Regions from separate parts of the Paenibacillus sp. FSL R7-0312 genome, predicted to be linked through region 3. Evidence: riboswitches for the same ligand, from Rfam matches in the RefSeq annotation. Region 3 holds a riboswitch; each other region holds the start of a gene.

Region 1 (5,330 bases), 6.3 Mb from region 3:
TATCGATATGGCCCGTACTGCCGGCAATACTCCGTGCTGCTTCCTTCACACTCTCTGCGCTGCCGATATCAAGAGGGACCAGCATCAGCATGTCCTGGTATTGCGCTTGCAAAACTCCCAAAGCCTCCGATTCTGCTAAATACTGGCCAGCAAAAACTGTGTACTTATTCTCCAGAAGAAAGCGTACCATGTAAAACCCGAGCCCGCGGTCAGCACCGGTAACAAAAGCGACCCTTTTCATGAATTGCACACCCCTCATACCTGCTTATTTATGCGCAGAGCGTTACTGCATCTCTCACACATTAGCATGGCATTTAGCCTTTAACAACATCCCCCAAGGGAGGAGGGGATAAGCCTGCTGAACATTCTTTTGCTTTAATTTTGAACTATGTTACAATCAAGAATAATAGTTGTTAACAACACAATTGTTGACAAGATGCTTTCAAAATTCTATTCCAGAAAGGTGATCCTCTGATGTCTATTCAACAAATCCATACACTGGATGAACTGCAACAATACGTAGGGCAACCCGGCAAAAAATTGCTCTTCAAGCACAGCACCACCTGCCCGATCAGCGCCAAAGCAAATGAGGAGTTCCAGGCCTATACACAGAATTCCGACACGCCTGCCGCCATTGTACATGTTATCGAAGACCGTCCGGTTTCCAATCAGATTGCCGAGGATTTCGGGATTAAGCATGAATCGCCGCAGATTTTCCTGCTGGAGGATGGTGAGGTCCGCTGGAACACTTCCCACTGGAAAATCACCCGTGGCGCCATCAAGGAAGCTGTGGAGCAATGAGCCAGAACGTAATCATCTATTCCACATCCGGCTGCAGCGACTGCAATCAGGTGAAGCAGCTGCTTGAGAGCAAAGGCATTCCCTTCGAAGTCAGAGATGTGATGACCAGTACTGTCTATCAGGAAGAAGTCGAGAAGCTGGGCTTCATGGGTGTTCCAGTCACCGTATCCGGAGACCGGGCTGTCAAGGGCTTCAATCTTCCTGAGCTTCAGGAGCTTATTGAAGCAGCTGGTCATTAATAAGCTTACCCGTATGCAAAAAGGTGCCGCCCTCCCAGCAGGGCCGGCACCTTTTTAGGGTTCAAAATTATTCTGCCGGGAAAAAACTCCGTCATAGCTTCACTCCGTTTCCACACCGCCGGGCGAAGGCATCCACCGATGACGGTTCCAGCAGATCCAGCGCCTCTTTATTGACAGTCTGCCCTTACAGAATCAAATGATAATCCCTGGAGTATGGTCCAAGTCAAGCATTCGGAAAGCGGGAATTAGGCCCTCCGGGATGTATCGTTTGCAGGGCTAGAACGGAAGCATTTTCGTAAAATCAGACTCTAATTCAGGGACAATTTGTAAACCGCCATAATTACCCTAATAACACAATCACGAATCTATTTGCCTGACGGGTAACGCATACAATAACATTTATCTCCCGTTATCTCCCGATTACTCACTAATACACCATTTTTCAAAAATCCATTATCGACGGTATTTCCGTCTAACGCATTAATATTTCCGGAGTTCCCCTGCCACTGCCTCCCAAAAATAAAAAACGGCGATTGAGCGAGATAAACGGATGATAACCGGCCACATATATGGTTTTAGTCTCCAATATTCCTTGCGAAGCAGCAATTTATTGCAAATCCGGCGCAGAAGCACTCTTTTCCATTTTTACAAAGACAATCCTAAAAGGGTATGATTCGTGTTGAAAGTTAACAGCGATAATGTGAATGCACGCTGAATTTCCGCCAAGCGGAAAACGGGGGAACCATCAGGCCGCAGGCCTACTTGGGGTGAATCCGAAGGAGACTTCAATTGCGCAGTCTCAAAAGGTAGGGCGACTCTCACCGTCCGAATCCGACAGCTAACCCCGTAAGCGTAAAGAGAGAGATCTTGATCCGCCACGATTTTGCCCCAGGCTTCTTACGCCTGTAACAAAACCGCAGCAGAGGTCCTCCTCTGTCTGCGGTTTTTTGCGCACTTATTCCGGCGGATCAGCATTTCGGCAAACCAATCAGCTATATATCCAAACAATAAAATCGCCCACATTCAGGAAGGAACGTGTCCACATGCCAGACCCATTATCGACCAAGGCAGCTGCCGCTGCCGGATTCACCGGCTATATTGAGCAATACAGCGGAACCGTATATGCACTTAGCTGTCTTCTGCTGGAGAAGGGCACCCGCGCCGATCAAGCCACAACTGCCACATTCGCGGCACTCTTTGAGCCTTGGCTAAAGGGTAGCATCCAATCGGACTTCTCCCTTGCCGCCTACAGGGAATGCATCCGGCAATGCTCGCTGGTTGCTCAAGACCGCGGCCGCTGCTCTTCTGCCTTGCTCACCTGGGAGGATCAGATTGCCAGCGCCTTATGGTACGGCATCCAGCTGCCGCTGCCCGAGATCAGCCTCATCCTGCAGCGAAGCGTTCCTGAGCTGAAAGCGCAGCTCAGAGAGATTCGCGAACATATGGCTGCTGCGCGGCCAGCTGTCCCGCGTCCGTCGGCGGGATAGGGAAAGCTGCTGGGGCCTGCACCAATAGACTCAGGCAGGCTGCTGCGATCTATGCGGACTGTAGATCCGTTATTTCGTCCGGTCAGGCCATTCAGCGATCCATGCGGACTCAGAGGACCTTAACTAACCCGTTTCGCCTCATTTTGAGCTCCATCGAACAATATAAGCGCTCCTGAGTCCGCAACGAGCAAAAAAGCAGGCTTTTTCACAAAATAAGGTCCTCTCAGTCCGCGTAGCACTACGTATGGGAGAATTCCGCTGACGGCAAGCTAATAAGTTCTCATTCCCTTAAGGCTCCAGGTTACGCTCACTGAAGCTCCCAACTTATACACATGCACGCCTTTGGCAATGTACATTTGCCTGACAATAACGAAAAGCCGCAGCTTCCGCCACGGCTCTCTATTTGCTCTCGTGCCAGCGCTTAAAACACTAACACTTGTATTGAATTCACTAACCAACCCATACCCTGTTCTTGCCTATGCTGTCTGCTCCATTCCAGAAATCAGCGCTTGCCCTTGCCGCCCTTAGCGAACCGCCAAAAAGCCATGCAGCATCCGAGCAGCCCGACGCCCAGCAAGATGGTCTGCAGTGCTCCCAGCCAGGTTGATTTGTCCGACGGGATCAGACTGCTGATAATGATCAGCAGGATGGAGACCGCGACCAGCACGGGGGTTTGTCTACTTTTTTTCACGAAAAATCACCACTCCTAATTACTAATATTACTAAGGTACACTATCTGCGGGGTTTTAACCAGTTTGGGGGGGTTGTGATCACTCTATAGAACAGCATTATTCATAAGCCCAATCCGGTTGATTCGCTAAATCACTTACATGCAACTAATTAATAACATCCTATCCCCCGCTTCACATAAGTCTATCTGTTTAGATACGAGGATTAACAATAACATTGCAAATCAGTTTTATCGTGGATATAATATGTCTGTAATAACTATTTAGTGAAATTAAAGGAGACCGGGCTATGACGGAGTTTTGGGAAACAAGCTTCATAGAAAAACAAACGAGACCTGATGCGCCTCGGATAGATTCCGGTACCGCATCGCCTGCCTTGCCTGCTCCAGCAGTTCGGGCACTTGGCTGAGTGCTCCGGCCTGACCGGAGACCATAATCGTTACATTCAGCTTGAGGATTCCGCCCAGCGACGAGATCAGCTCCTGAGCGAAAGCAAGCAGCCTTGCCTATATCCACAAATTATTTCATGCTCTTAAATCCCTTATTCTTAAGGAACATCGAGACGGCCAGCGCCAATACGATGATCCCGCCCCCTGTCATGAATCCCTTAAAATATATACGCACTTCAGATCCGTTAGACGGGGTTATCAGACTTAGCATAATGAGCATCAGACCCGAGAATACCATCATCACGAATTCCTGTTTCTTTTTATCCATTCTAAACACTCCCCAAAAGGTAAGTAGTACTTTGTTTATCTTTGGACTGTGAGCAGCCATTATAGATCGGACAAAAAGACGCCGAAAAGGATGCTTTTTTAATACCCAAATCAGACTATCGACAACTTGAAATCAGATAAGGCGTGTTTTTATCATGTATAAATCAGATTTATTCAGAAGGCATTATTCTATGCTTAAAATAAGCATCTTACACCATTAAATCAATATGTTAGACATCTTAATTCATTTTCAATCCACTAACTAAAAACTGCGACGAATTGGCTCATAGATAAAACCTTTGTTTTAATTTCAAATGCATCATATAAGAACTTAATTTTTTTCAATGTTTTTTTATCTTCAGAAATAAAATATTCTGCACCCATACCCCAGAATGCATGATTCTCATCTCGAAGAATGTTATCTAATGTATTTTTTTCAGTAATGCCTTCTTTAAACAAAGGGTGAAAGTCTAGCAGCATGTAGCCATTGCTGAGCAACAATCCAATAGGTAACGGTTCCTTTGAATTCATTTTAGACCATTGAATAACAGCATCCTTCCATCCTGCTTTCAATTTTTCTATATCAGAAACATCTAATAAATCAAGAATAGGCGACATATATTTAAGCAGGTAACTATACTCCATATTATTCCGATCTGTGCTTTCTTTAACAAATTCCATTACCCTATCACGTAGATTTTTGTATGAATCTACAGATGAAAAAAAATTAGTGAGTAATTGGTTTAGAGTGTTCTTCTCATTGTTATCTGCTTGTTTAAGTATTTCTTGTTTAAATAATCTGACTGGTGATATCTTTGAAAGTATTATGCGGCTTAACTCTTCGCTCCAACCAATCACCCAACCGTCAGTAATTTTCTCGAGAAACTCCAAATCTCCTTGAACTTCCATTTCATATTCAGGTTTAAATCGGTTTATTCTATCATTAATATGCGCGAGGCTAAAAGGGAGCCTATATTTTTTTTTACTTATTTTACGAACAATCTCTCCGAACTCCATATCTAAAGCTAGCTTGTTTGCTCTCGGATTTTTTATATACTTGACTACATTCCAGTCTATATAGACATAGGGTGAATGCAAGTCAATTTCTTGGTTAATTTCCATTATATACACCGACCTTAACTATAATTTCCTCATACTGCGATATATTTTTTTGTATTTCAACACTAATTGGTCAATTCGTTAAAATAGTCAACTATATAGATTGAACTTGTGATTTCACTATTTAGGGATGGGCCGTGACTCCAGAGAATGTTTGGACTTCCGGCCGCTGTTATCTACAGATTTCTTTTATTCGTACCGCTGTTCGCGGTGGAAATCCGCAGACAAAGGCGGACGCTTCCGCTCCTACAGTTCCAAAATCCCCTTACACCACTTTTC
Region 2 (5,330 bases), 5.8 Mb from region 3:
TGGACCCGCTGCATAAGGATCTTCAGGAGCGCTACTTCCAGGCCGCAGAGGCTGCCCTGACCGCCTTCAGCAAATGGTATGGCCCGTATCCTTACTCCACCTTATCCATTGTAGTCCCGCCTGAATCTGGCAATGGGGCCGGGGGGATGGAATATCCGACGCTGATCACTGCCTTCGGTGCTGCCGAGGCATCGCCCGGCACTTCGCTTGAACGGACCGTGATCCATGAGATCGGTCACCAGTATTTCTATGGCATGGTCGCCAGCAATGAATTCGAGGAGGCGTGGCTGGACGAGAGCTTCACCTCATATGCCGAAGACCGGCTGATGGAGCAGGAATATGGCGTTGCCTCAAGCCTCCCGCTGCAGTCCAGTCTGGTCTCCTCCTCGCAGCCGCTCAATCTGGAGACGTGGAAATACACCGGAGATGATGCCTACACACGCAATGTCTATATCCGGGGCAAGCTGGTGCTCCGTGACATCGAACGGTTAGCAGGAGCCAAGAACATGGATGCCATTCTCGCTGCCTATGCCCGTAAATACCGCTTCAAGCATCCCTCGACCGCTGACTTCCAGAAGATTGTGGAGAAAGTGACCAAGCAATCCTGGCAGACTTATTTTGACCAGTACGTCTACAGCGGCGGAGCCCCTGATTTTGCAGTAGACGACATCAGGCTCACAGCTAAACGGGACGGCGGCAACGGAGCAGGCATTCAATATGATGCTGTAGTTGAGGTAAGTAACAAGGGCAGCCATTATGGGGATGTCCCTGTAAAATTTATTTTCTCGGACGGGTACTCGGTTCAGCAATACTGGAACGGCGAAGGGAAGACAACATCGTTTGAATTATCGTATAAAGCACCTCTGGTCTCCGCCGAGATTGATCCGGGACATTCCATACTGCTGGAGAGCAAGCATCTCAATAATTTCAGAATGGCGGAGCTTGAGCACAATACTCTTTCCCGCTGGACGCTCAGTGCGACGACACTGCTTGAAACCCTGCTCGGAACTCTTGTCTGGTGAGGTGAAGGATTGTGAAAATTTCGATAACCCGCGGTTGGCACAGCATGAAAGAGCAATTTTATATCCTGATTCTGCTATTTATCTACCGGCTGTTCTGGGGCTACTTCATGTACAAATTCATTAAAAGCGCCGTCGTTCCGGTACTGCTGCGCTATCCGGATGCGAATGCCGGCGGCAGTAGCATAGGCAGGCTGCTGTATTATATTGAGGGGCAGGCTGCGTTGCACACGGACCCGGACGTCCGGCAATGGCTATGGCTGCTCTTGGCACTGACTGTGTTGCGGCTGCTGCTCTCCCCCTTTATCCGGGCGGGCCTGCTGCACGAGCTTCACCAGGAACGTGCCGGGGAGCGCGGACTGTTCTTTTTTCCCGGGATGAAGCGTTATGGTCTGCCTGTACTGCTGTTCAGTCTCGTTGAATGGGCGCTGGCCCTTCTGCCGCTCTATTGGCTGTTGCCGAAGATGTACCGTCTGCTTCTGAACGGCATTCTCGATTATCCGCTGCTGCTGACGCTCGTGCCTTATGTGCTGGGCTGGCTCGTCTACCTCTTCCTTATCCGCAAGCTGCTGCTGTATATGCAGTTCGGTTATACCGCCGGCACGGGCATGTTCACTTCGCTGCTGATCTGTCTGAAAGTCCTTCTGCACTCCATCGGGATATCTGTCATTTTGGGCGCAGGAAGTCTGGTGATGCTGATCCTCTGCGGCGCTGCAGCGCTCTTCTTTCCGGGTCTCCCGGCCCTGCTCCTGCGCCAGGCTGCCCCTCTGCCATCCACTCTATTCAAAATGTGGGGCATAGCCGCGCAGTATCATCTCTGGTCCAGTAAATCATTCCCACAATAATCGGCCGCCAAAACGGCATACTAAAAGAGTCATCGCCCCTCTGGTGAGGTGCATGACTCTTTTTTGTTTACAGCTGCGACAAGTGCATTTGCAAAACTGTAAATCCTTTGGTACAATGATGCCTGTACTACTAGTAACAAATTTGTAATCTTTCAAATGGAATTATGCAGCTATGTAACCGAAGCCATTAACCTTATGTCGATATGTCACTATTCTGGTGCACAAAACGCCGAATTCCCAGCACCGGGGAGTGGGGGAACCATATTTTGGGTGAATTGATCTCGCTTTAGAGGGGTCATAGGGGAACCTTCTACCGAATCCTTAAGCTAACCTCGCAGGCCTTGGAAGGAGTACATCTTTTGAGAAGTCAGAACTTTAAGAAGAAATGCACCGCAGCAGCGCTAGGTCTTGTGATGGTATTTACACTCGGAGCGGGCAGCGCTTTCGCAGATTCCAAAATGGATACTGTGATCTCAAAAACCATTGGAACGTCATATAAAACCGGGGGCACCAGCACCAGCGGCTTTGATTGTTCCGGATTCACCAAATACGTATTCAAGAGTATCGGCCTGACCTTGCCGCGCACCTCTAAGGCACAGTACAGCGTTGGAACAGCCGTATCCAAGAGTAATTTGCGTTCCGGTGATTTGGTATTCTTCAATACCCTGGGCAACGGAGTTTCCCATGTCGGTATTTATGTTGGCAATGGAAAATTCGCACAATCCTCCACTTCGCGTGGTGTAACCATCAGTTCGCTGAGTCAGGCATACTGGGCCAACCGCTACGTTGGCGCTAAAAGAGTAATGAGCACAACAGCCTACCAAGCTGTCGCTTACGATTGAACCCTTGAACATTTCCTCGAATATTTGTACCTCTAACATCTAAATGTAACTTATACGAGCCCGGTTTTGATTATTGCCGTAATCATTTCCGGGTTTTTCCTTTTCCTTATTCTACCTTTTACACTCATCTGCAGGCCCTGAAACACCTTTTTATCCCAAATCCAAAGAAAATTCATCAACAGCTCACCCGCTGCGTTAAATATGAGTCTTTCTATGCAGCTATAACTCTAAAAAACGCAAAAAAAATGCATTAATATGTTATAAGTGATTGCCAAGCGCCCTAGTCTTTGCTACAATTATCGCAGTGAGCTTTTAGTAACATTTTTGTAATTATTGAATCGCTTTTAACAAAGGTTTTGTCATGTATTGAATAACAGCTAATCCTAATCAACAGTCGTGCCGAGTTCCCTAAAGATTTAGGGAAACGGGGGAACCAACTTTGGGTGAATTGACCTCCTATTCTAAGAGGGGTCATAGGGGACCTTCAACCGAACCCTTAAGCTAACCTCGTAGGCATTTGGAAGGGGTATTTACTTTTGAAGAAGAAGCTAGCAGCCGCAGTACTAAGCTTTTCCATCATCTTCACCATTGGAGCAGGAAGCGCTTTCGCGGATTCCAAAATGGATAAAGTTATCGACAAAGCCATCGGGACCAAATACGTATCCGGCGGTGTATCCACGAACGGTTTTGATTGCTCCGGATTTACAATGTATGTTTTTGATAAGATCGGAATTAACCTGCCCCACCAATCCGGCTCCCAATATCAGATGGGCACTGCTATATCCCGTGATGAGATGAGACCGGGCGATCTTGTATTCTTCAATACAAGCGGCAAAGGCGTTTCCCATGTCGGTATTTATGTTGGTGACGGTGAGTTCGCACATGCTTCTTCCTCGCGTGGTGTAACCATCAGTTCGCTGAGTGACAGCTACTACGTCAACCGCTACGTTGGCGCCAAACGGATTATGAGTACAGATGCTTACAAGACTGTAGCTACTGATTCCGAAGACAATGACGATGTGCAATAATTTGTCCTAAATATAAGCGCTTTTCCAGGATTTTTGCCGAAATCTTGGAGGAGGGCTTATTTTTTTGTCTATAAAATTACTTACCCCGCTCTATATTTGTAAAACATCAATTCGGCCCTTTCCTAAAATATTTTTTGGCGTTTGTCAAGTTCCGGTCTATCTGCAAGGTTTTTGCGTCGTATCCTGCTCATTTTGTATATAATATTTATAGAATGAAGTAATGTTCCCTTGAAAGGTGGCCTCCGCTTATGATAAGTTCTCCGGTATCTTTTTATGTTGTTGCTATGGAGTCGCGGCATGGCGCTGAGATCTGTGAGTGGAACTATAGGCCCCCGTATAATATTTACGGCTGGATGCCCTGGGAGCAGATGCAGGCGCTCGGTGTTGAATTCGGTGATCCGCAGCTGCGCAGCGAACAATACGTTTCCATCGTGAACGGACAGGGAATCCTATGCGGCTTCGCCCAGCTGTTCCCTATGGAGGGTGTAGTCCGGCTCGGAATCGGCATGCGGCCCGATCTGTGCGGTCATGGCATGGGACATCTCTTCATGAAGGCCATCGTTCAGGCGGCTCTGTTGCGTTATCCGGAACGGGAGATCGATTTGGAGGTACTGACCTGGAATCAGCGGGCCATCCGTGCTTACCAGAAATGCGGATTTACCATAACGGATACTTATGAACGAAGAACTCCATCTGGCGATAAACCATTTTATTGTATGGTCTATGAGAAATAGCATTCCACTTCTGTATGTATGCAAATTTCCCAGGAGTTTCGTTCATTTTTTTGACACAAATACTATGATAACGCTTCACCATCCGGTATAATGAAGGAAGCAGCTTACATGAAGGGACGGATGCAGATGCAGAAATGGATCATGAGCGGTTTGTTTTTTGCCGCCTGTGCCTTTGCCGTGGTCTTAATGTTTACCCTGCCCGGCAAAGCCGAGGTGGCTGAAGAGAACAAGCCTACAATGCCTGAGGTTGTGCTGGACGCAGCCAGCGCGGAGGCCCTGGTAAAAGCCAACTGCATCACCTGCCACGGGGATCAGCTTCAGGGCGGTGTAGGGCCGAACCTGCAGCAGGAGGGCGCTCAGCATGACGCGGCGCAGATTTACAGCATTGTGACCAAGGGACGCGGGCAGATGCCTTCTTTCAAAGACAAACTAGCCCCTGAGGAAATTGCGAATGTCGCTTTATGGCTGGCCGAGAAGAAATAATAACATGCCCAAAGCAAAATGCCCGCTGCAAAAGATACCTGGTATCCTTGCACGGGCATTTTTATGGATCAGGCAGTACTGTCATTTCCATAAGGATCCTGTCCTCTAACGGTTTTTCTCAAAAGCCTCGTTAATTTCATTGGCCTGGCGGATATCCAGCTTCTGCACATCTGCAGGCAGACGCACGATAACGGTCTTGTAATCAATGGTGATATGCGGGTGATGGTCGAACGCTTCCGAGATCGCAGCAACCTCATCTACAAAGGCAATTCCCTTCATATATTCATTGAACATATATTTGCGTACCATAATATCCTCTTCCAATTTCCAGCCTTCCAGCTTGCCGATCTGCTCCCGCAGTTCTTCCTCTGTAAATGGC
Region 3 (5,330 bases):
ACAGAAGCCGATGTGTTCGGCAGAACGGTGTATTCCTTCAACGGACGTCCTGCTGCGGAAGAATACGCGCGCGTGCTTGGTGTCCCGGAGGCGGAGCTGGCAGAGCATTTCCTGAGCAGCCCGCTGGGCAAAAGATACGAAGACGATCTGATCATCGCCTCACCGATGACCATTAATCCGGATGGCTCTGTCACATTTTACAGCCAGGTTATGTCTAGTACTTATGTAGAGGTGCTGAGTGCAGCAGATCCGCTTGCTGTGCTGGGGGAGACGCTGGGCGGGAGCCCGTACAAGCCTTCCTTTGTGCTTAACATTAACTGTACGCTGCGGGACCAGCTCTTCATCCGGGACGGTCTGTGGGCGGATTTTGACAGGACTATGCTCGGATTCTGCGGCAACACTACAGGTTTCATCAGCTACGGAGAGCAATATTATAAAAAGCATGCCAACCAGACCATGATTCTGCTGCTGGTTGAATAAGGGAGAGTAGATTGATTATGCAGTGGATAACCAGATTACGCACTTCATGGGGCAAAAGCATCTCTGCCGGAGCTGTTCAAAGTCATAATACATTAGCCGTTCTTGAAAAAACGGACAGCTCCGGACAATCAGCCGGGACGCTAAAGACAGCTGGAGCAGCGGCTAATGCTACTGAGCCTCCAGAGAATACTGGCAGGACAGCTGCCGCTAACGACGCTTCAGCCACTGAATCCTATGGGATGCACGCCTATACCCTGGCCGGACAGATCCGCCGCGAAACTGACGAGATTCTTAAGGAAGAGGCCCAGCTGGTAGAGGAGTTTGCGGCTTTACGGGCGGGCAGCGGTGAGCTGATCAGCCAGATCTGCGGGACCCAGCAGCTTCTGGAGCATCTGAAGACCAACAGCGGACAGACCGAAGATCTCATCAATGAAATGTATGGCAGCCTCTCTTTTTCCTCCAATAAAATTGAATTCGCCAAAGAGGCCAATATCCAGATCTCGGCGGAAATGCAGAAGGCTTCGGCGGTATTTACTGAATTTGTCAGCTTGAATGAGGACCTGCGGGGGCATTTCCGGAGCATCGAGCAGCTGGCAAAGATCATTACGGATATTGCTGAGCAGACGAATCTGTTGTCGCTGAATGCAGCGATCGAGGCGGCGCGGGCCGGAGAGCACGGACGGGGCTTCTCGGTGGTTGCCACAGAAATCCGCAAGCTGGCCGACAGCACGCGCAGTCATGTGAAGGAGATCATGGGCTCCCTTTCGGGGATGACCCAGGTGATGGAGCAGCTTCACAGCAAGTCCGGTGACGGGACAACGGCGATGACAGAGACGAATGCGAAGATCAGCCAGTCCACGGTATACATGAACGAGATCGTGGAAGCGGAGGAAGAGGTATTCCAGCATCTGGAGAAGATTCAGGAATCGCAGGAGAGCAGCATGGAGGATGTGGAGCAGATCAATGGCGATCTGCTGCGTATTCTGGAGAAATCGGGACAGGATGCAGGGCAGTTCCAGAAGATGGTGCTTACCGTCCAGCAAAAAGCCGACCACTATCAGCAGCTGCTTAATCATTTGCATCAGATAGAGCAGCTGCAGCAGCTGGATGAAGCACAGAAGACTGGCGTATAAGCAGAAGCGAGTATCCGATAAAAAAGACTACACCCGGCAGAGGGAATGCAGGTGGTCAGCCTCTTTGCTATGTAACAGCACTGCTCCAGAGAAACGGAGCAAAAAGGAGTAAATCATCGGCCGCTTAAGAGCGAAAGCAAAGTATACGCCTTCATTCGTGCAGGAACGGCATTTTTGGCTTCTTTTGTCAACCGCAGCGTTTTACATTAAATGGCTGCAGGCGTAAGATTCAAATCAACAACCGAATGAAATTTAACTGTTCTCAAATGGCTGAATTCCAGTAATGGGAACGGGGGAACCAACGGTGATTACGGCTTAGGCTCAGATAGCGGCCGCACACCTGGGGTGAATCCTTGCTGCATGCTGTATAACGGTGCTCCGGCAAGGTAGGGCAATCTCGCTGCCCGAATCCGTCAGCTAACCCCGTAAGCCTCGAAGAGAGAGGATGAGCGCCATGATCGATTAACCGACCACGGAGAGCCCTGCTGCTGCTGTGGTCTTTTTGCTGTGCAGGCAGCAGGGGGAGACGGTCTGAATTAAGACGGATAATTCATATAACAACGGGAAAAGTTTATTTATATTGTGATCAGAACTGCCTAAGGAGGTGATCGTTATCTTAACTACATTTATCGTGTGCTTCTGGGTCGGACTGCTCCTGCTCCTCAGCGGCGGACTTCATGGGCATGGCCTGGCGGGTCATCTGCATGCGGGGGGCGGTGACGCCGGGGGGCCGGGCTTTGTGCCTATACTCCCGCTGATGGTGTTTGTCACAGTCTGGGGCGGCGCTGGTTATATGCTTAGCCGCTTCAGCGGAATGAGCGTGCTTGCAGTAGTGCTGATCTGCACCATGATAGCCTTGCTGACAGGGTGTCTGATGTATGCAGTGCTGGCCCGGGTGATGACCCGGTATGACAGCAGCATGAATGAATTGGATTATGAGCAGGCAGGGCAGCTTGGATACGTCAGTGTACCTGCAGCGGATGGGGCAGCCGGGGAAATGAAATATGTGCTGCACGGAACGATGCGCTCCATTGGAGTGCGGGCAGCAATCGGCCAGCAGCTCGTGAAGGGCGACAGGGTGATTATTTTGAAGGTGGATAAGGGAATGGCGGAAGTAACCCTCTTCGAGAGGGAATTCGGAGAATTATAAATGACGGGGAGTGTCGGACCAAATGGTTATTCTTTATTTAATCTCGGGCATTGTTGTTGTTATTCTGCTGGCTTTGTTCAGTATCGTGACCGCTTATAAAAAAGTCCCGCCCAATCAGGCGATGATTGTATACGGTCTCGGCGGTAAAAGAGTGGTGCAGGGCGGCGGGACGTTCGTCATCCCGGGCTTCCAGAACAATAAGACCATCTCGATGATGCTGATGAGCTTCGATGTCATTCCAGCGCAGGCGATGTTCTCCCGGCAGGGCATCAAGCTCAACCTGGAGGCGGTCGCCCAGATAAAAATCAAAAGCGATCCCACCGCTATTCTGACGGCCAGTGAGCAGTTCATCGACCGGCCCGAAGAAGACCGCGAGACAATTATCCTGCATTCGGTGGAGGGCCACCTGCGCGGCTTAATCGGGCAATTGACGGTGGAATCCATCCTCAAGACGCCTGATGAAATCAACAGCAAGATGAGGGAGACCTGCTCGGAGGACCTCGACAAGATGGGGCTTGAGGTCGTCAGCTTCACCATCAAAAAAATTACGGATGACAAAGGGTACATCGACAATATGGGGGTTCCGGAAATTGAGCGCATCCGCCGCGATGCCAGCATTGCCAAGGCGGAAGCGGAACGCGATATTCAGATCAAGCAGGCCGAGGCGGAGAAGGAATCCTCCATTGCCAAAGCCAATGCACATCAGGCCACCATTGAAGCGGGAACCGCCGCCCGCGCGAAGGAGTCCCTGTACGAGAAGGAACTGAACATTAAGCAGGCGGATTTCAAGCTGGAGACAGAAGTGAAGAAGGCTCAGGCGGATCTTGCGTATGAATTGCAGCAGAACAAAATTAAGCAATCGCTCGTTACCGAACAGGTCAAAATCACGCAGATGGAAGCGGAGGCCAACCGGACAGTCAGGGAAATCGAAGTCGAGCTGAGACAGCGGGAGCTGGAGGCAACGGTGATCAAGCCTGCCCAGGCGGAGAACCAGGCTACGATCATGAGAGCCGAAGCCGCCAAGCAGCGGCAGATTCTTGAGGCGGAAGCCGAGGCAGCGACAACCACCAAGCGCGGACTGGCCACGGCAGAAGCTGAGCTGGCGAAAGGGAGAGCGAATGCGGAGATTGTCCAGCTGGCCGGAGCGGCGGAAGCGGGAGCCCTGGAGAAGAAAGCCGAAGCGTACAAACAGTTCACACAAGCTGCGCTTACCGTGGAATTCCTGAAAATACTGCCGGAGCTGGCTGAGAAAATTGCTTCCCCGCTCGCCAAGGTGGATAAGATTACAGTGATTTCCCAGGATGGAGCTACCTCAGGCGTGAACAAAATTACCGGCGATATTGCCAAAATAATGGCCCAGGTTCCTGAGTTGACCCAGACGCTTACCGGTATGAATGTGACCGAAGCGCTCAGCGGACTGCTTGGCCGGGATAAAGAGCAGTAATTCATATACAGCAGCAATAAAGCCGCCGTTCTTTCGTTAATGGAGAATTGCGGATTTATTGCTTTTTTGTATTCCGGGTTTCTCTCACTGGTTACAGACGTGAAGTTAGATTTGTAGTAAACTGGAAGGAATGTACAGTCTGCCCGCAATTATTCTACAGAAAAGAATGTGATATGTTTATGCAGCTTCAGGCTCGACTGCCGGCCAAAAAATGGCTGGAGAAGTATCTTTCCGGGGAAGGGATGGATTACCGGCAAATTATAGCTTTATTTATTCCGATCCTGATTGACCAGGCTTTCATCATCGGGCTAAATCTGGTAAACACTGCGATGATCAGCTCATCCGGCATGGCGGCGGTCAGTGCGGTGAATATGGTAGATTCACTGAATATTTTCCTGATCAACGTGTTCGTTGCCATTGCTACCGGCGGGACAGTGGTCGTTGCGCAGTACAAAGGCAGCGGCAACGACCGGATGGTATCCCAGGCTACGGCGGGTTCGGTCACCTCGGTATCGCTGATCGCCGTGGGAATCGGAATTCTGCTTATGGGCTTCCACACGCCGATACTGAACCTGCTGTTCGGAACAGCTTCCGCCGATGTGCTGGATAATGCCCGGATCTACATGATCGGCAGCAGTATTTCTTATCTGGGGATCGCGGTGGTTCAGGCTGTGTGCGGTGCGCTGCGTGGCGTCGGCAGGACGCGGGCTTCGCTGATGCTGTCGCTGATCATGAATCTGTTATACGTACTCCTGAACGTAGTCTTCATTAACCTGCTGCATATGGGTGTGCTGGGGATGACACTGGCGGTCAACATCGCGCGGTATGCGGGCATGATCTTTGCCCTGGTGTACCTGTTCAAGATTGACACGGTACTGCGTGTGCGGGTCCGCGACCTGTTCCATGTTCCGCTCTCCATGCTGCGCAGAATTATGTTCATCGGTGTTCCATTTGCAGCAGAGCAGATGTTCTTCAATGGCGGCAAGCTGCTGACCCAGATATTTATTGTTAGTATGGGCACCTATGCTATTGCGACCAATGCTATTGCCGGCTCGCTGGCGATGGTGTTTCAGATTCCGGCCAGTGCGTTGTCGCTGACGATCGTAACGGTGGTCGGCCAAAG

What was found. A riboswitch is a leader RNA that binds a small molecule or an ion and turns the genes downstream of it on or off. The one in region 3 is predicted to bind cyclic di-AMP.
Region 1: it holds a riboswitch for cyclic di-AMP, as region 3 does, so the genes downstream of both, MKX70_RS03000 (hypothetical protein) here and MKX70_RS30560 (hypothetical protein) in region 3, are expected to answer to the same signal.
Region 2: it holds a riboswitch for cyclic di-AMP, as region 3 does, so the genes downstream of both, MKX70_RS05275 (C40 family peptidase) here and MKX70_RS30560 (hypothetical protein) in region 3, are expected to answer to the same signal.

What each region holds. Positions count from the first base shown of each region.
Region 1 is NZ_JBBORE010000001.1:710,383-715,712, forward strand. Features, by position in the region: gene MKX70_RS02985 (SDR family NAD(P)-dependent oxidoreductase) at 1-241, opposite strand, end outside; gene ytxJ (bacillithiol system redox-active protein YtxJ) at 475-801, shown strand; gene MKX70_RS02995 (glutaredoxin family protein) at 798-1,040, shown strand; cyclic di-AMP (ydaO/yuaA leader) riboswitch at 1,740-1,907, shown strand; gene MKX70_RS03000 (hypothetical protein) at 2,084-2,527, shown strand; gene MKX70_RS03005 (hypothetical protein) at 3,030-3,218, opposite strand; gene MKX70_RS03010 (hypothetical protein) at 3,736-3,933, opposite strand; gene MKX70_RS03015 (hypothetical protein) at 4,191-5,054, opposite strand.
Region 2 is NZ_JBBORE010000001.1:1,246,038-1,251,367, forward strand. Features, by position in the region: gene MKX70_RS05265 (M1 family metallopeptidase) at 1-1,022, shown strand, start outside; gene MKX70_RS05270 (hypothetical protein) at 1,067-1,864, shown strand; cyclic di-AMP (ydaO/yuaA leader) riboswitch at 2,082-2,220, shown strand; gene MKX70_RS05275 (C40 family peptidase) at 2,278-2,706, shown strand; cyclic di-AMP (ydaO/yuaA leader) riboswitch at 3,094-3,237, shown strand; gene MKX70_RS05280 (C40 family peptidase) at 3,243-3,734, shown strand; gene MKX70_RS05285 (GNAT family N-acetyltransferase) at 3,983-4,468, shown strand; gene MKX70_RS05290 (c-type cytochrome) at 4,595-4,951, shown strand; gene MKX70_RS05295 (4a-hydroxytetrahydrobiopterin dehydratase) at 5,057-5,330, opposite strand, start outside.
Region 3 is NZ_JBBORE010000001.1:7,051,291-7,056,620, reverse strand. Features, by position in the region: gene MKX70_RS30570 (FIST signal transduction protein) at 1-480, shown strand, start outside; gene MKX70_RS30565 (methyl-accepting chemotaxis protein) at 498-1,613, shown strand; cyclic di-AMP (ydaO/yuaA leader) riboswitch at 1,872-2,060, shown strand; gene MKX70_RS30560 (hypothetical protein) at 2,218-2,763, shown strand; gene MKX70_RS30555 (flotillin family protein) at 2,786-4,207, shown strand; gene MKX70_RS30550 (MATE family efflux transporter) at 4,387-5,330, shown strand, end outside.